Regions from separate parts of the Cytobacillus sp. SAFR-174 genome, predicted to be linked through region 2. Evidence: riboswitches for the same ligand, from Rfam matches in the RefSeq annotation. Region 2 holds a riboswitch; each other region holds the start of a gene.

Region 1 (4,751 bases), on a different contig from region 2:
ACCGCCTGCTCCGCCATGTGAAATACAGCTGTCCGGTATAGGTTCACGCTTTCCCTTGTCATCCACATAATAGTACAAGTCTTCAATATACCCTTCACTCTGCGGTAAAGAGGTAATGGCATATCCCCTGTCATTCACCCGAAATACATCATACTCCCCTTCTGTCTCAGGCGCAGGAGCAATCTCTATCTCATGAACAATTCTCACCTGACCAGTATACCCTTTTGGAATTAGATAAAGGTCATGCGTTTTCTCTTCCAGATCTGCCTGCTGGAGCATCCAAAAGAACCCTGCCGGGAGCAGACAGGCGATGAGAAACCCGGCTGTATTTATGGTAATTCTCCTGCCTCCTGGCATCTCACGGTCCCACTTTCGCCACTCGTCAACCAAAAAGAAAAGAACCGCAGCAATTACTGCATAATAAGCAAACCCTTCCACAATAAAATAAGTCACAGCAGCTAAAAAGGTATGTATAAATGCAGATGCCGGGAATCGCCATACTGCCAGATTTCTGGTTAGAAACTCAGAAAGCAGTGAAACCGGAATGCCGTATATAACATTTCCGAATAAACAGTACAAAAAAACCACGATCAGGAAAAAAGAAAACAGTTCCCCCTCAGAAAAGAAAAAGAGAAGCCAAAATCCAAAGGTAAAAAGAATGGAAGCCTGCAGGGCCGTTTTTATTTTTGATCCCAGCATTGATATAAATTCCCTCCCTTTATATTGTGATTAATTTCACATATATACAGCATACAAACAAGGCATTTCCCATACTCCCTATATAAAGTTGCGCAGAAGGAATGTGGGGAGGCCTGCTCCCCTACCTGACAGACCCGGCCTCAATGACTTCTATTGCCCATTCAACTCCTTCTTCTGCCATTTTTTCCGAAGGGTTTGTGTGTGGTGTGTACTCCATGACAAAAAATACACCCTCACATTCCGTTGCTAAAAAATCCATCAGCTTCTTAATTTTATGATGCCCATCATTCTCATGAGATGGATGCACAGGCACCCAAATATATTTATCGCCCTGGTATTCAATGTTATGTAAATGAACAACTCTTACAAACCCGGACCATTTTTCTATATAATTTATGGCCTTCTCCCCTGCGGCTAATATATAATCCCCGATATCAACACAAAGGCCAAGTCCGTATTTCCTCCATGTCTCTACAGGAAAATGGTCAAGATATTGAATTCCTGCTGGCGATTGCTTGAATCCCACTTTAGGTTCACACACAATCATAATCCCATATTTTCTCTGAAGAGCACTGAGTTTCTTGAGTCCCTCCTCAATGATCTCTGCCGGATTCCCACTTGTTTCCTTTTTAAAGTAAGGAAAGTGCACCAATATGTATTCAGCACCAAGCCGGGACATCCTTTCCACTTCCGCCTCTAACTGGATCCAGGCTTCCTCTGGATTCATACTGACCTTTTCCAGAAGATCGTATTTGCTTTGTCCCCGGAAAAGAGGCGAATGAAGACCAAAGCTTTTGTTTGTTTTGCCCAGCAATTCAATAAAGCATTGAAAGGATTCCTCATCTTGAAATTCCCCTATCTCAATATGCGGCAAATAACTTTTAAAAAGTTTATGAAACAGCTTGCTGTCTGACAAAATGACGCTTCCTGATACCCCTATTTTATGAACCATTATATCCCCTCTCTTATGAATTGTTATAACAATCTTATCATACCTTCATGTAACTTATTGGGAAATAATGCCGTCTATTCAGTAAAATAGGTGAGGTGTACTTTATGTTTAAAAAGGTATTTACATCAATAATTGGAGTAATGTTATTATTCATTCTTTTTTTCCGGAGCGGAATTATTCTGGATTCCATCGGCATTCATTTTGGAAATCCAATTGCAAAGAAACTGGAGGTGCCCTCTGATTACTCACAGGCCGATTCAAATCAAAACGGCATTGCTGATCCGCTTGATATGGTCCAGACAGCCAGAAAAGAAGTGGAACAGCGCACGCCATATAAAAGTGCCTACTATGCGGGAGGCTATCCGCCCGATGGCGAAGGTGTCTGTACAGACGTGATATGGAGAGGATTCCAAGGAGCTGATGTAATCATAAAGGATCTTATTGATCAGGATATCGCCGGGAATACGGACTTGTATTCAAGAGTCCAGGGCAAGCCTGACCCGAACATTGATTTCAGAAGGGTGCCAAACCAGAATATCTTTTTTAGCCGGTTCGCAATGTCATTAACAACAGAACTGATTCCAGGAGATGTTAAGAACCTTAAGCAATGGCAGCCGGGTGACATCGTGGTTTTTCTTTCCCCTAAATTCGACCATGCGGCAATCATATCTGACAAGCGGACGAAGGATGGCATTCCATACGTGATACATAACTCCACACCATTTGCAGCAGAAGTAAAACTATCTTCTTTTAAGACTCCCATTACCGCTCATTACAGATGGGATTTTGAAAAAACGCCTGCGCTGCCATAAAGCAGATGCAGGCGTTTTTCTTATCTTACTGCCGCCGGACTGCCCGCCGGCCACTCTTCGCAGGTATAAGCCATCTCCCAGAAGCCAAGCTCCAGCTGGCAGCTTTTTCGGAAAGCGTCCTTCATTCGCTGCCTTTCTTCCGGTGATGCCGCATCAGCAAGCTCATCCAAACGGTTTCTCATATTCATGGTCACAGCTTCGACCCTTAAATTTGCATAAAAAGAGATCCACGGATAAAACGGATGGTTCTCATCTGGCTCATATTGCTTCATGAGCTCAAGCCCAATCTCCCAATAAGTCCATGGACAAGGCAATAATGCAGAAAGGATTTCACCCATGCCGCCTGTGTGGGCATGATACATCATGTGCTTAACATAATGATCAGCTGTTGGCGGGAGCGGATAACCCTGCAATGCTTCGTAATCCACGCCAATCTGCTGGCAAAAATTATGGTGGGGATGTACTTCGCTGTTCAATACGAATTCTATTTGCTGATTAAAATAAGCAATATCCTTACGCTCTGCAGACTTTGAAATGGCAATCCCATAAATATGCATGAACGCATTCAAATACTCAAAGTCCGCTTTAATGTAATGAGCCAGTGCCTCTTTCGGCACATCCCCTCTCCCGATACCCTGGACAAATGGATGTTCAAATATCAGCTGAAACAAATCTTCATTTTCCTTGCGCAGTATCTCTGAAAAAGTCATAAAAAATAGCCTCCTTAATTAAATACAGAAGCTGCCGGGGAAAAAGCATGAGGATTTATATTGAGGTCCTCACTGCTTCCCTGCGCTGGCATTATCCAGATCAGGTTCCAAGGGACAAAGGAAAAGCTCCTTATCTCAGCCGTAGCGCCCCTAGCAGTTTTCTCACATTATTAATTATTTTTTATCGATTGTCTAACTTGATGTTTTCGCTCATAAATTTTGAATTTTGCCCATAACTCTTGAAAATGCTCATAAAGTCAGGTTGCTATGCTGCACTCGCTTACCTGCTTACTCAACTAGCTTTACCAGCCCAAAATCATCACATATTCTGAACCAAATTCTTCTCTTTAACCTTCGCTAATACTATCCAGCCTATCGACGCACCGGCAATGCTGCTGACCAGAAACGGCGGCACAAAGAAGAATGCACCAGCTGCACTGCCCATGAGAAACTTTGCGTATGGAACGGCAAACAATGCACCGATTATGCCGGTGCCCACCACCTCTCCCACTACAGCCCATATTTTCCGGCCGAATTTCAAATAAAGGACACCAGCCAAAAACGCACCGATCATGCCGCCTGGAAACGCAAGCAGCGTCCCGAATCCAAGCAGATTACGAAGCAAAGCAATCATAAAAGCGACGCCTGCTGCAGGCAAGGGGCCAAGCGTCACCGCGGCCAATACATTCACCGCATGCTGGACCGGATAGGCTTTGGCTATACCTGCCGGGAACCAGAGCAAATGGGATCCCAGTGTCCCAATCGCCGTAAATAAAGCCATAGTAGTTAACAATCGGGTTCTTTTCATCTAAACCTCCTTTCTAAAAGGGCAGCCTGATTGCTTATCAGGATGAGAAGTATGTATACAAAAAGGCCGGATCCCCACAAAGGACCCGGCTTGGTTTAAGTATATGAATCGACAGATTGTCAAATCCTACTTCCCTCCGCTGGCATTAACCAGATCAGGTCCATAAGAGTCGGAAAGCTATAAGCGCTTTCCTCTCAGCCCGCACATTCGGGGCACCCCTAGTAGTTACATAGATATTTAATTTGATAAGCTGTTTCAAGCTTAACAAATTATTCCGGCACTGTCATCAAACTTTTAACTTATATACTTTTCCTGATGCACTGGATTAAGCGCTCTTCAATTTCTGCTGCGAAGCTTTGAACAGATTCGTCATTGATTAGCTCAATCATACTTGTCGGCTTAGGCATCCCAATTTTCGTTTTGCCCTTGTCTTCATAAACGACAATTTTACAAGGCAGGAAGTAGCCGGCCATTTTATTCTGTGTTAAAACGCGATGTGCTTCATTCGGATTACAAACCTCTAACACATGGAATGCCTCGTTATATTCCAGGCCTTTTTCCTGCAGCTTCTCCTGAACATTAAACTGCCATAGAACTCCAAACTTTTCGTCCTTCAGACTTCCTTCCAGTGAGGATATCGCTTCTTCAATTGATTTTTCGGTTTCAGCTGTGTAATCGAACATGACTGCATCTCCTTTAGTATTGGCATATTAATCATGTACCCCTATAGGTATAGTAATAAACACAGTCTTAACTGTCAACATGCCAAG
Region 2 (4,751 bases):
ATGATGACATGTTTCGCACCAAGCCTATACAGTTCTTTTGCTGCCTTCCGTTTATCATCCATTGAGCGAATGGCAGTGTCCGTTAAAACCTCCGCCTCGGGTATATTGGGTGTGATGACCATTGAGAGGGGAATCAGAAGCTTTTTCATCGCTAAAATGGCTTCAGTCTGCAGAAGGCTAGCTCCGCCCTTTGCAATCATCACCGGATCAATGACGATTTTGTTCCAGCCGTATTTCGCAATCTCCTTTGAAACCCTTTCGATAATCTCTGCACTGAAGAGCATTCCTGTCTTGACTGCATCCGGCCATAAATCCTCTCCAATGGATTGCAATTGGGACGCAACAGCATCTGGGGTCATTGGATAAACTCCCTGCACTCCCCTGGTGTTTTGGGCAGTTACGGCAGTTAACGCTGACATGCCGAAAACGCCGAGTTCCTGAAAGGTTTTTAAATCTGCCTGAATACCCGCACCGCCGCCGCTGTCTGATCCTGCTATGGTTAAGGCTTTATTCACCTTCATAGTTATTCCCCTCCTATCTGACTAAAAGAGCCGCGCAACTCAACATCTGCGGCTGAAATAGTATATAAGCTATTCAAGAACTCTATTTGGAAAGTGCCCGGGCCCCTGCCATCCGTTTTTTCTGCAGCGATTTCGGCGGCAGAGCCATACACGACCAATGAAGCAGCTGCCGCTTTTACTGGATCCTTTTCAACAGCAGCGAAAGCTCCAATGACAGAAGTCAAAAGACATCCGGCACCTGTTACTTTCGTTAACAGGGGATGGCCATTGTTGACCGTAAAAGTGGAATGTCCATCTGAAACGATGTCCTGTTTCCCTGTAATGACGGTGACTGCACCAAGTTTATTTGCTGCCGACTTTGCAAGATCTGAAGTGTTTCCTTCTGCTTCTCCGGCATCGACGCCCTTAATATTCCATTGCTGTCCTGCAGCATTGGCAATTTCTGCAGCATTGCCTCTTATGATGCTAATATCTAATTCTTCCATTATTCTATTGGCTGTTTCTGTTCGATAAGCTGTCGCGCCGGCACCAACCGGGTCAAAGATTACCGGCACACCATGCTGATTGGCAGACCTTCCTGCGATAAGCATACTTTTCACTTCTTTTTCAGTCAGTGTTCCCATGTTGAGAACCAGTGCCCCGGCGATTTTAGCCATATCACCCGCCTCTTCATGCGCATATGCCATTACAGGTGATGCCCCTATTGCCAGCAGGCCATTGGCAGTAAAATTGGTTACCACCACATTGGTGATATTATGTACCAGAGGGTTTGACTCTCTTACTTTATCTAATAGACTGCTAATCTCCTGAATATTCATTTAGAATCCTCCTTTAATTCATAACTAGTCCGCCATCCACAACCAAATTCTGTCCTGTAACTGCCCTTGCCCAGGGAGAGGCGAAGAAGACTATCGCATCTGCCACTTCTGCAGGATCTGTGACTTTTCTTAATGGAGTAGAGTTTTCGATAATTTCAAAGACTTCCTTAGAGGTCGAAGCACTGGCGTCTGTCGTTTTTAACAAACCGCCTGATACCATATTTGCAGTAATTCCATATTGGCCCAGCTCATTCGCCATATTTCTGGTGAAGCCTAATAAAGCAGCTTTGCTGGTCGTATAGTCATGATAGGGTACAACTGGATGCTGGAATAGGTTGGTGCCGACCGATATTATCCTGCCAAACTCCTGTTTTTTCATATCGTCAAGACCTGCCTGAACTGTGTTCAATGCTCCTAGAATTGCACCTTCCAGCTGATTTTTGTAATCGTCCCATTTAATTGTTTCTGCATCTTTTTTTGAAATAGGGTCAAATTGAAAATTCACAAGTGCATTATTGACTATGGTTGTAATGGGGGCTCCAAAGTGTTCCTTCGTTTTTTCATACATGGATTTCACTTGAACTCTGTCCCGAACATCAGCACGAATGGCAATGGCTGATTCGCCAATTTCCTTCTGCAGAGCATAGGCTTTTTCCTCGCTATGGAAATAGTTAATGACAATTCTCGCCCCTTCTCTCGCGAATGATTTTGCTGTTTCTTTGCCCAACCCTCTGCTGCTGCCTGTAATAATGACAATCTGATCGTTAAGATTCATAGAAAATCCTCCTTATTGATAGCCAATTCATTTGTTTTGAGAACAAAATAAAAACCAGATCCGAAATTGGACCTGGCTGAATAATCTAAGAGAAAGAACGTCGTTCCCCGCAATTACTACTTTCCTACGCTGGTATGATCCAGATCAGGTCCGAAGGGTAAAAAACAGTCCGGTTTCTTTCTCAGCCCGCGAGCATCGGGCACCCCTAGCAGTAAAACTATTAAGTTGGCTGTTTTTATCTTAGCCTGAAACGTGAAATCTGTAAAGTCTTGCAATTCTGCCTGTTCCTCTTTAATGTGTAAGTAGAAATACATAACTTGGAGGATTCAAATATGGCTGAACACCATTTTCATTTAAAAGCACATTGGCCTGGCCTTCGCAATGATGTGGGTGAAATTGAAACAGGCGGGCTTATAACTAAGGTATCTATCCCTCCGGAAATGAACGGTCCTGGAATCGGAACCAATCCGGATGAAATGCTTCTGGGGGCGGCGGCAACTTGTTATATTATTACCCTGGCAGCCATGATGGAACGCAGCCGGATTGAGAAAGATGACCTAACGATGGAATCCGTCGGTGTTGTGGATGTGACCAATGGTGTGATCACCTACAGGAAAATCATTCATCGGCCGGTTATCGTACTGAAGGCAGATGCCGATGAAAAGCACCTTGCACTTGCCCGAAAGCTTGCACAAAAAGCTGAAGCATCCTGCATGATTTCAAGGGCAATTAAAGGGAATGTAGAAGTCAAATTAGAGGAAACCATTCTTAGGTCAATGAAGTAAACCAAAAAACCGGCATGATAGCCGGTTTTTGTTCCCTATAGGGCCCATTTTCGGATTGCCTGTGCAACACCGGATTCATCATTGGTTCCCGTCACAGCATCGGCTGTTTCTTTCACGATTTCCTGGGCATTTCCCATTGCTACTCCCCAGCCTGATTCCTCAATCATGGCAATATCGTTCAAGCTGTCTCCCATGGCCATTACATTTTCCATTGAAATGCCAAGAATCTCTGTTACCTTCTGGATCGCTTTCGCTTTATTGATGCCCAGAGCATTGACTTCAATATTGGTTAAGCTTGAGTTAGTAATTTCCAAATCGCCTTTTGACTGCAGCTCGTTATGAATCAGTTCCCTGACTGCATCATCTGATATATCAAATCCAAATTTGAGCCACTCATGGTCATGGATATTCTCCGGCATTTCGTTGTTCCATACCCGTTCGCAGCTGGTGGCCCAGAAATTGGTTTTATGTGACTGTGATAAGTTCCACATCCATTCCATAACTTTGGAATCAACGGGAGCTCTAGAAATTGATTCTCCATCAGGGCCGAATATTTCACTGCCATTAACCGTGATTAAATAGGAGTTTAATTCCAGGGAATCGGCATGATCGCCTGCTGTGAGCCTTGATCTTCCGGTGCTCAAAATGACTTCGATTCCTTTCTCCTTCGCCTCTTTTATGGCTGCACGGTTCTCTTCAGGAATTTCCCCTCTGGAATTTAATAAAGTTCCATCCATATCGAGAGCGATTAATTTTATCTGCGGTGAAATTTTTGATTCTGTCATGATCCTCTCCCTTTCTTCTATTAACACAATAAAGCCATTATATAGTTAACCCGGCTATCCTTCAAAGACGGTGATTTTCAGGTGAATATTTTTTAAAAATATGGCAATACCTGTATGTATAAATATTAAAGGTGATGTCCTATGTATCTGATACTTGTTATTGCTGTATGGATTTTGTTTGCTTACCGCTTTATTGATTGGTCACAATGGAAAAAACAATACCCGACTGTGCTGTACTTTATTGCGATTAACCTTACCTATAATATGCTCTATTTTAATCATACTCTCTGGGCTTTTAGAGGCATTACGGCCGAATGGCTTAACCATTCCATTATTAACTTAGCTTTCACTTACTTTATAACTCCCATGGCTCTGATCATATATCTGCAGCGTTATCCTGAGAATAAAAATCATGGATACATTTACTCTGCTGTATGGATTGGCTTTTTTACCATCATTCAATCTCTGTTTGCCCATAAAGGGATGTTTGTGTACGATAATGGCTGGAACGGCTGGCATAATATTTGGCTGAATATTGCTTTGTTCGCAGTATTAAGAGTCCACTATAGAAAACCGGCAATGGCCATGCTCATTTCTTTGCCTGCTGCGGTGATTTTCTACTTATTATTTCCGTTTCCATTGGACAGCCTAAAATAAAGTGAAACTTCAATCAGTGGGGGTCTTACTGCCCGTTAGACTGCGATAAATGCAAGCTTGAAGTGAGGTGTAATGGAATGATCATTCAAGACGATTTGTCTGTGTTCTTATTTTTGCTCCTTCTGTTCTTAACCTATGCATTGATGTGGTTTTATTTAATCAGGAAAAAAGTGAATAAATAATTCAGGCGCAGACCAAATGGTTTGCGCTTTTTATGTATAATCTTAATAAATGCCAAAAAAATGAAGCGATTTGCTTGTATCTGTCGTCTAACTGTCAGTCAAATAAAAGGCAGCCAAAATCGGAGGCCTGGCATTTAAGGAAGGAGGCAGACATGTGAGCATTGATGAGTATGTAAAACGGTCAATTGAGGATAAAGTGGACCGTGCTCTCGTTCTTGAAACGATCAT
Region 3 (4,751 bases), on a different contig from region 2:
TCCAAGGGAGAGGGCGCGCAAAAAGCCCTCCTCAGTCAATGTGAAGATCCCCCATGTCCATAATATGGTTTCTCCTTCAATCGTTTTAGAAAAAATTAAAGCTGACCAAATAGATATTGCAGCCATGAAAATAAATGGCGAGAAAAGCAGAATCCATCTTTTGAATGAAACTCTTCCAAAAATAAAGGTGGCTGCTGCAGTCATCACTAAGGTCAGAAAAGGTGTAACGGGATCAAAGAAAACCGATAGAATTAACACACAGACTATCACAGTGAATGCTTTAATGCTGGGGTTAAATTCATGTAAGAACAAGCTTTTCCCTCCCTGCCATGGACTTGATATCGTTCCTGAGTTTTTCTATGTAAGGAACCTTTAGGGAAGCAATTTTCATAATCTCATCTTTCTTCCATAATGCATCAGGCAAACCCTCGTAAATCTTCTCTCCTTCTGAAAGAACAACCACTTTGTCCGCATAGGAATGGAGGATTTCCATGTCATGGGTGATCATCACCACGGAACCTCCGCATTGAATTTTTGTTACCAATAGCTTCATAAGCTCCCCGGACGTCCTGGCATCCTGTCCAAAGGTTGGCTCATCAAGGAGGAGCAGTTCCTGGTCATTCACAAGCATTGATGCGACACTAAGCCGCCGCTTTTGCCCCTGGCTTAAGGAAAAAGGATGCATGTCAGCGTACTGGAGCAAGTCCACTTGAAGAAGAGCAGCCTCAACTGTTTTTTGAATATCGGCATCAGGAATCTGCTGTATCTTTAGACTAAAAGCAATTTCATCAAAGACAGAATCAGCAATAAATTGGTGTTCGGGATTTTGAAAAACGTAACCTGATTTCTGTCTTAACTTCTGCTCCTTCCATTGGGAAAGAGGGCGGTCATAAAAAAGAATTTTGCCTTTGGAAGGGGTATATAGACCAGCCAGCAGTCTGGAAAGCGTTGTTTTTCCTGATCCGTTTGAACCGGCAATTGCCACAAATTCGCCTTTTTTTACTGAAAAACTAATATTTCTTAGCAAGTCCTTACCAGCTTTATTAAAAGATAGGTTCTCTGCTGATAGGATGATCTGCTCTTCAAGAGCTTGGTGTTTGTTCTTCCGGTTGTCTAAATTCTGAAGTGCGCTAAAGGGATTTGCAAATCCGGCGATTAATTCCCGATCAGTTAACGGGAGTTTTTCCCCTTTGTAAATACCTTCTTTTTTTCCTGATAGGCCGGCTCTAACCGCGCTTGGCAGCCAGATGCCCTCATGCAGAAGTTCTTCTGCATATTGATTAAAGCATTCTGCGGTGCTTCCATTAAATAAAATTTCGCCATCCCGGTTTAGCACCACGCAGCGGTCGGTCAAATCAATCCAATCATCCAGCCTGTGCTCAATTATTAGAAGAGAAAATGCCTGGTTCTCTTTAAGCTCTTTGATGATGCGGGTAAGTTCATAGCTTGAAGCAGGGTCCAGATTTGCTGTCGGTTCGTCCAAAATCAGGATATCCGGTTTTAATGATAAAACACATGCCAGTGCAAGCTTTTGCTTTTGGCCCCCGGAAAGAGTGTGGATTAAGGAATGTTTATATGGCAAAAGATGAACAAGCTCCAATGCTTCATCAATCTTACTCTCTATTTCTTCAGGAGGTGTTTTCAAATTCTCAAGCCCAAATGCCAGCTCATCCTCGACTGTGGTCATGCAAAATTGGCTTTCAGGGTCCTGAAACACAATGCCAATGTGCTGATTAATTTCGCCAGGGCCGAACTCTTCCATCATCTTTCCTTTGAATGAAATAGTCCCGTCCAATTTGCCATCAACGGCCTCGGGATACAACTTATTTAAGCAGAAAGCAAGTGTGCTTTTTCCCGAGCCGCTTGGGCCCAATAATAGAACTGCTTCCCCTGGATAAAGGCTGAATTGCACATTTTTTATAATTGGTTTTTTCACATCTTCATACCTGAAGGAAAGCTGTTCAGTTATTAATATATGCCGGTTATCCTGTAATTCCATTTTCCGGTTTTCCCCTTTTCAGCTCTTTTCCAATTGGAAAGCTGTTCAATGCCCCGGTTTTCGCAAGGCTCTCGCTCAGCCATTTGCCCAGCAATCCAGCTAGTAAAGCACCGCTGATCAGCCTCACAAAAAACATAGCCGTTACATAACCGGGTGAGAGGGCCGTATAGCCGGAAATGAAATAGCCCCAAATAAAACTAGTAACAGAAGAACCCATGCCTGCAGCAATTAAAACCCATGTCCGGTAATTATTCCATTTCGTGGCCGCAAAAACAGCTTCCGCTCCAATCCCCTGAATCATCCCTGACAGAATCAGACGGGGACCAACTGCGTTGCCGATCATGACTTCAATGGCTGCAGCGATGGTTTCCGATAAAAAGGCTGCACCGGGTTTTCTGATTATGTACGCTGCGATGATCGAAACAATAAACCAAATGCCAAAAATAAGATCATAGCCAATTAAGCCGAACATTCCATATAGCACGTTGCCAAAGTGCATGAACACCAGGTAAACAACTGCAAACACAACTGCGAGTACAGACAGGACAATGACCTCACGAAGCTTCCACTTGTCGAGCATATTACTCAGCCCCCTTTTTGGAAGGACTATTGGCTGACATATTCACCGTCATAACAATATGCGTAGAAGCGCTTTTCTTGCAATTTTCAAAAGCATCCTCAAGTGTTTTAAACACAGCGTGTGCATCTCCATCTAGTCTTGAAGCATAATGCACCCCTTTAGTAAAAGTTCCCCGATTCGCTGCGAGCTCGACCTGGTCCATAATAACGTTCATGTAATCAGGAATACCCATCGGATAAAGGGCGAACTGGACAGCGACTTCCTGGCTGATCCCTGCTGCTGATTCTTCATTCGCCCGTTCCTCATTTTCAGCAAGATAAGCATCGCCTGCAGTATCACCGGGACATCCATTTGAAAAAGTGCCGTTAAACACTACATGGTCTCCATGCTTAACTGCTTCAAGATAAATAGCTTTGACCACATCGAAAACATGAATAGACCTGCCTCGCACACAGGTGCTCACATCATCTGTTTCCATCCATACCTTACTCTTGTCCACTTCTTTTAGAGCTGATAAAATAACATCTGCAAACCTGTCAGTCATTGGGTAAATTGAAAACCTGCACCCTGTAATTTCACTAGTTCCACATAAAAAATTTCCCTGCATTTTGCCATCCTCCTAGTAATAATGAAAATAAAAAACTGCATTCCCATAAGGAAATGCAGTTGAATGTATCAATACACTAGAATGATAGCCGTTCACCTGCACTTCCCCACGCTGGTATTATCCAGATCGGGTGATAAGAGTCAGAACGGATTGTTCTTCTCAGCCAAAAAGCTCCCCTAGTGCAAAACTTGGATATGCAGTTTTTTTATGACTCCATCTTAATACGGAGCAAACAAAATGTAAATGAATAATTTATCATTTTTATATCTCATGATCGGAAAATCATTAAGATCTTAAGCTATGAAAATATATTTCCACATTGTCCATGTTATGTTCTAATCAAGTCCTTCCCTTCATAAAAGTGTAATAGGACAATTTTACACCGAGAATAGGGGGCAAATTGGATGATATACAGAATGCTTGCTTTAAACATAGACGGAACACTACTCCAATCAAATGGAAGACTTCATAAATCAACAAAAGAAGCGATAGAATATGTGCAGCAAAAGGGGATCTATGTAACACTTGTTACGTCCAGAAGCTTTCCATCCGCGAAAAAAGTGGCTAAAGCATTGAAAATCAATTCTTTGCTGGTCACCCACAGGGGGGCATATATTGCAGCTTCCCAGGAAAAGCCGATCTTTGTAAAAAGGATTCAAGAAGATGAAACGTTTGAAATCGTGCGCCTGCTTGAAGGCTTTACCTGTCAAATCAGGCTGGTGCACGAAAAATATTCCCTTGCCAACAAAACGAAGCTCAATACCAATATGCTTGCTAAAACTGTTTTTACAACCGGTGATCCCATTTTTTATTCCCAGCAGTTTGTGGATTCATTAAGTGACACCATTTTAGATGAGCCTGTTACACCGCCGAAAATTGAAGTGTACTTTGAAGATAAAGAAGACCTTGAGGATGCTAAGACAGCCATTTGGGGCATGTTTGAAAATGTGGAAGTCATTAAACTGAATGATCTGAGGATGGACATTGTTCCTGCCGGAGTTTCAAAGCTGAATGGTTTGCTCTATTTATGTGAGCACCTTGGGATTTCCAGAAATCAAATGGTCGTTATAGGAGATTCTGGAGATGATCTGGAAATGATTGAAGCCGCCGGTCTGGGTGTGGCAATGGGCAATGCCCCGGCAGAAGTAAAAAAAGCAGCAGACTGGCTGACACGATCCAATGACCAGAGCGGCGTAAGCTACATGGTTAAAGAACATTTCCGCAAACAGCATCCAATCGATTTCCTGAAGAAAATGAATCTGTTAAAATAAAATGAATGAAAGAGAGTCCAGTCAGGCAGATGGGCTCTCTTTTTGATTCAGGCATTGGATAAAGAGAAAGAGAAAAAGAGAGGGAAATAAACAAAGCGATCCAATGGGATTCACTTCCCTGATATTGACCTTGTTTCCCCATTTCTGTACACTAAAAGGAGTTTGTCAACATGAATAATAAAGACTCTGCAGCTGCCGTCAGTGAGATGAAACACCGGCAGATTTATTATATTTTCTAAAAAAAGGTGATAGATTTGAACATTTCAATTTTAGGCATACAGGATGAACGGTTCC
Region 4 (4,751 bases), on a different contig from region 2:
AAAGCAGTATTGGCAATCAGGTTAATGATGCTCGCCAGATCAGCCCAGTTTGTATAAACTTCAACAAACGACTTATCATCGAAGAAAATATCCGGCGCTGTCATAATGTTGTTGATTCCCATAAGCAAACCAGCTGTTACGATAGCCGGGAGGATTGGAATAAAAATATCAGCCAGTGTTTTAATTCCACGCTGCAGGGGATTTAAGTTTTCGGCAGCTGCACTTTTGGTCTCTTCTTTTGACGATTCGCCAATACCGGTTGCATCTGTCATTTCTTTATATACTTTATCAACAAGGCCTTGCCCAATCACAACCTGGAATTGGCCATTGGTGGAAAATGAACCTTTTACAATATCAATATCTTCGAGCTTTTCTTTATTGACTTTTCCTTCATCTTTTAATGCAAAACGCAGCCTTGTTACACAATGAGTGGCCGCAGCGATATTATCCCTGCCCCCGATAGCTTCTACGATTTGCTCTGCTGACTCTTTATTTGTGGCCATTCTACTCTCTCCTCCTGTTACCGTTTTCATATTAAAGAAAAAAACAGTTATAAGGTTCTTATTTATCGTTCTCGATTTTTATAAATCTATCCATTACACACAAACAAACTTGTATATACATGAACTGTTTACGCTTTCATTTTATCTTGTATATACATGTTAGTCAACTATTTTTTCTTTTCCATTTTATATACCCATTCACTCGGTTCGAAAGCCATAAAATAGAAAAACCGGCTTCGAGACTAATCGTCTGCAAAGCCGGTTCTAAACCAGTAGGCTATTTTCTTTTATCATCATCATCATCTTTAGTGAGATCACGGGTAGATTTCTTAAATTCTTTTAAGGTCTCCCCGAATGCTCTCCCTATTTCAGGAAGTTTTTTAGGACCAAAAATAATAAGAGCAAGAACCAGGATGAGAATTAAGCCTGGAATACCGATGTTTGATAACATGCTGAACACTCCTTATATATCATATCGCTTGAAACAGCAGTAATCATGTTCATTGTCCATTATAGGGGATTGACTCAAAAAATCATAGTATGAGGGCTATTTTTATGAATCTTCATTCTCCCGCTGTTTAAAAGCACGATCAAGTTCTTTGAGAACCTCACCAATTTTGCGCTCATGGATCACCTCATCAGCATAAAAGTCAAAATCAGTGGGTTCCATATTAATAATCACCAGTTTTGCTCCGTTTTGTTTTGCTATCAGCGGAAACTGATTGGCTGGTGTCACAGTCAGGGATGATCCCAGAACAATAAATAATTCTGCCTTTTCTGATTCTGCCGCTGCAAAATCTAAAGCCTGCTCAGGCAGCATTTCCCCAAACAGAACTACTGAAGGACGAAGCAGCCCCCCGCAATTACATTGAACGTGTCCATGCAAATATCCCTCGCTCGGGAACTCTTTTTTGCATTTCTGGCAATGGAGTGTCTGCAGATTCCCATGAAGCTCTGATACATTTTCACTTCCCGCCAGCCGATGAAATCCATCCACATTCTGGGTGATAATACTCTTTAAAATGCCTCTCTTTTCCCAATCAGCAAGAATATAGTGGCCTTTATGGGGGCTGCACTCCTTAAGCCCGATTACCCGGTGCCGATAAAATTCTATAAACTCCTTCACATTTTCATTCAATGCTTCAGTACTGGCAATTTTCCCAGGGTCTTTCCCGTTCCATAAGCCATTATTGGCTGACCTGAAATCAGGCAGCCCGCTTTCCGTTGACATTCCTGCTCCAGATAGTATTACTGTATAATTTGATTCCTTCAGCCATTTCTCAAGCACAAATACCAGCTCCCACTAAAATATTGTCACAGCTTTGAAGGCTGTTTCCATTTTTTTCTCCTGTTTAAATGTTTATGTCATGTCCGGTATGCGGTAAATAATAGATTATAATTGTTTATACGAATTATCAATATAGGAGTGATGGCTATGCCTGAAATAGAAACGAAAGACTATAAGGACGGCTATAAAAAATTTTCTTCCAGAGCAAAACGCTATGCGGATGATCCTGAAAAAACAAAAGGCCTGCTAAAAAAGGCTACACTTAAAGCTGAGAAAAACAAATCTTCGTTAAGTGATATATGGGAAAAGTTTCAGCTGCTGATCGATTTAGTTAAGGCATGGTCAAAAGGCGATTACCGGCATATCTCCAAAAAATCAATTATCTTTATTATTGCATCCATCCTATACTTTGTCTCTCCTATCGACCTGGTTCCAGACTTTTTAATTGGAATGGGTATCCTCGATGATGCAGCAGTACTTGGTTTTGCCGTCAGTCAGATTACAGGTGAACTTGAGAAATTCAAAACATGGAAAGAGAGCCGGACTATTGAAATGAAATAATTTTCAAATGGTGCCCATTTTGATAATGTCTGCTATAATAAATCATGGAAAGTATTCATGCCTGTTAAAATTAAATAGCAAGAAATGTAGGGGAACCGGTGTGCCGGTTGAGACTTCATCCTTAAGATGCTGACCCTTTGAACCTGATCTGGCTAATACCGGCGTAGGGAACATATTCTTAAACAAAAATAAATTGTTTTTTATATGCGTCCCGGTATTATGCCGGGGCGTTTTTTATTTTCTGGGCAGACTAATATCAACTTTCCTTACTACATAAAGCTTTTTTGGGAGGTTTCTGTATGAAAAAGTGTATAGCAGTTATTTCTGCGATGCTGCTGTTATCCGGCTGTGCCGGCAGCGGCCAGGATGCTAAGACTGGAAATGAAGATCCAGGCAGCAAACAAGAATTGAAAGAAGTTACTGTCGTACTGGATTGGACGCCAAATACCAATCATACCGGCTTATATGCCGCAAAAGAAAAAGGCTATTTTAAAGAAGAAGGGCTCGATGTCGAGATTATCATGCCAGGTGAAGCAGGTGCAGATCAATTGACGGCATCAGGCAAGGCTGATTTCGGTGTCAGCTATCAGGAAAGCATCACGGAAGCCCGTGTACAGGGTGTGCCGCTGGTATCAATAGCGGCTGTCATTCAGCACAACACTTCCGGTTTTGCATCCCCTGCTGAAAAAAACATTAAATCACCGAAAGACTTTGAAGGAAAAACGTATGGCGGGTGGGGAGCTCCTGTAGAAAAATCAGTAATTGACTCCCTAATGAAGAAGGAAAATGCCGATGCTGATAAGGTATCAATTGTGAACATGGGAGATGCAGACTTTTTTACAGCGGTTAAAAGAGATATAGACTTCGCATGGATTTATTACGGATGGACAGGTGTAGAAGCTGAGCTTCGGGGGGAAAAGATTAACATGGTCTACCTCACAGACTACTCAGAAAAACTGGATTACTACACGCCTGTTCTGGCAACGAGTGAAAAAATGATTGCAGATGATCCGGATACTGTCAAAGCATTTGTAAAAGCTGCAGCCAAAGGATATGAATTTGCAATCGGCCAGCCTGAGGAAGCAGCTGATATTTTGTTAAAGAATGCTCCTGACCTGGACAGCGAACTGGTCAAAAAGAGCCAGGAGTGGCTATCCCCGCGCTATCAGGACGATGCTGCCAGATGGGGAGAACAAAAGCTTGAGGTCTGGGAAAACTATGCAGACTGGATGCATGAAAATGGTCTTTTAGATAAAGAATTAGATGCCGGCAAAGCATTTACAAATGATTTCCTGCCGGAATAAGGAGAGTTTATGAAATGGCAAACGCACTTGTAAGCATTCAAATCATTCCAAAAACTAAAGATGGGGAAAGTGTTATCCCGTACGTTGATGAAGCAATCAGTGTCATTCAGCAATCCGGTGTTAAGTTCGAAGTGCATCCACTCGAAACAACGATGGAAGGCGATTTAGAACATTTATTGAAAATCATTGCTGATATGAACAGAAAAATGATTGAAAAAGGAAGCAGCAATGTAATCTCACAGGTTAAGATTCTCTATCAGCCCGATGGAATTGAAATGAGTGATTTAACGGAGAAGTACCGTCCATGATCAATGTATTCAGAAAAGGGTGGAGGCCGGCTGCGGTTCTCCTCCTTTTATTCATTCTTTGGGAAGTGGCGGTAAATCTGGCAGAGGTCCCTGTCTGGCTCCTGCCTCCCCCGACCGATATCATTCAGGAGGGGGTTTTAGGCTGGGATGGATTCCGCCCGCATCTTCAATCGACAGTCCTGCTTTCATTATGGGGATTTGCCATTGGCACTGTCATCGGATTGCTTACAGCTGTAATATTGCACTTATTACCTTTTATAAGGGAGTCTGTTTACCCGCTTCTCATCCTTTCACAAAATGTGCCAATAATTGTTCTGGCTCCTTTACTGGTTGTATGGTTTGGATTTGGCATACTTCCAAAACTTATTGTCATTACGCTGGTATGCTTCTTCCCCATTACTGTTGCAGCATTGGATGGTTTTCGGCAAACTCCGGCAGATCTCAGGCATTATATGCTGATGGCTGGAGCCGGCAGAGGACAGCTGTTTTGGAAGCTTGAGCTTCCCCATTCCCTTCCATCTTTATTTTCCGGGCTAAAGATCTCTGCAACCTATAGTGTGATGGGTGCTGTAATATCTGAATGGCTCGGAGCTAAAGCCGGAATAGGGGTATATATGACTTTAGCCTCTTCTTCCTTTCGGACAGACCGCGTTTTTGTAGCCATACTTGCGATTATGCTGTTAAGTTTGCTGCTTTTTGGAGGTATATTACTGTCAGAACGTTTGCTTATTAAATGGAAGTCCAGGGAGAGTGGCAGGAAATGATACAATTATCGGTTAATTCTCTA

The links. Region 2 has a riboswitch for thiamine pyrophosphate ahead of ACTHRG_RS03395 (3-oxoacyl-ACP reductase). Riboswitches for the same ligand answer to the same signal wherever they lie in the genome.
Region 1: another riboswitch for thiamine pyrophosphate. It lies ahead of tenA (thiaminase II); the one in region 2 lies ahead of ACTHRG_RS03395 (3-oxoacyl-ACP reductase).
Region 3: another riboswitch for thiamine pyrophosphate. It lies ahead of ACTHRG_RS15390 (YkoF family thiamine/hydroxymethylpyrimidine-binding protein); the one in region 2 lies ahead of ACTHRG_RS03395 (3-oxoacyl-ACP reductase).
Region 4: another riboswitch for thiamine pyrophosphate. It lies ahead of ACTHRG_RS00120 (ABC transporter substrate-binding protein); the one in region 2 lies ahead of ACTHRG_RS03395 (3-oxoacyl-ACP reductase).

The regions. Positions count from the first base shown of each region.
Region 1 is NZ_JBQCMZ010000010.1:100,602-105,352, reverse strand. Features, by position in the region: gene ACTHRG_RS12265 (DUF6843 domain-containing protein) at 1-699, opposite strand, end outside; gene ACTHRG_RS12260 (TIM barrel protein) at 821-1,651, opposite strand; gene ACTHRG_RS12255 (DUF1287 domain-containing protein) at 1,756-2,463, shown strand; gene tenA (thiaminase II) at 2,484-3,173, opposite strand; TPP riboswitch at 3,234-3,335, opposite strand; gene thiW (energy coupling factor transporter S component ThiW) at 3,493-3,981, opposite strand; TPP riboswitch at 4,096-4,211, opposite strand; gene ACTHRG_RS12240 (DUF302 domain-containing protein) at 4,281-4,664, opposite strand.
Region 2 is NZ_JBQCMZ010000002.1:226,138-230,888, reverse strand. Features, by position in the region: gene thiD (bifunctional hydroxymethylpyrimidine kinase/phosphomethylpyrimidine kinase) at 1-521, opposite strand, end outside; gene thiM (hydroxyethylthiazole kinase) at 524-1,339, opposite strand; gene ACTHRG_RS03395 (3-oxoacyl-ACP reductase) at 1,353-2,114, opposite strand; TPP riboswitch at 2,219-2,331, opposite strand; gene ACTHRG_RS03390 (OsmC family protein) at 2,447-2,899, shown strand; gene ACTHRG_RS03385 (Cof-type HAD-IIB family hydrolase) at 2,935-3,684, opposite strand; gene ACTHRG_RS03380 (CBO0543 family protein) at 3,826-4,341, shown strand; gene ACTHRG_RS03375 (sigma-70 family RNA polymerase sigma factor) at 4,678-4,751, shown strand, end outside.
Region 3 is NZ_JBQCMZ010000015.1:4,345-9,095, reverse strand. Features, by position in the region: gene ACTHRG_RS15405 (energy-coupling factor transporter transmembrane component T family protein) at 1-312, opposite strand, end outside; gene ACTHRG_RS15400 (ABC transporter ATP-binding protein) at 299-1,999, opposite strand; gene ACTHRG_RS15395 (ECF transporter S component) at 1,983-2,579, opposite strand; gene ACTHRG_RS15390 (YkoF family thiamine/hydroxymethylpyrimidine-binding protein) at 2,581-3,186, opposite strand; TPP riboswitch at 3,273-3,374, opposite strand; gene ACTHRG_RS15385 (Cof-type HAD-IIB family hydrolase) at 3,591-4,457, shown strand; gene ACTHRG_RS15380 (coproporphyrinogen III oxidase) at 4,712-4,751, shown strand, end outside.
Region 4 is NZ_JBQCMZ010000001.1:19,991-24,741, reverse strand. Features, by position in the region: gene treP (PTS system trehalose-specific EIIBC component) at 1-503, opposite strand, end outside; gene tatA (twin-arginine translocase TatA/TatE family subunit) at 781-954, opposite strand; gene ACTHRG_RS00130 (NAD-dependent deacylase) at 1,057-1,791, opposite strand; gene ACTHRG_RS00125 (YkvA family protein) at 1,939-2,352, shown strand; TPP riboswitch at 2,431-2,539, shown strand; gene ACTHRG_RS00120 (ABC transporter substrate-binding protein) at 2,652-3,656, shown strand; gene ACTHRG_RS00115 (thiamine-binding protein) at 3,671-3,964, shown strand; gene ACTHRG_RS00110 (ABC transporter permease) at 3,961-4,728, shown strand; gene ACTHRG_RS00105 (ABC transporter ATP-binding protein) at 4,725-4,751, shown strand, end outside.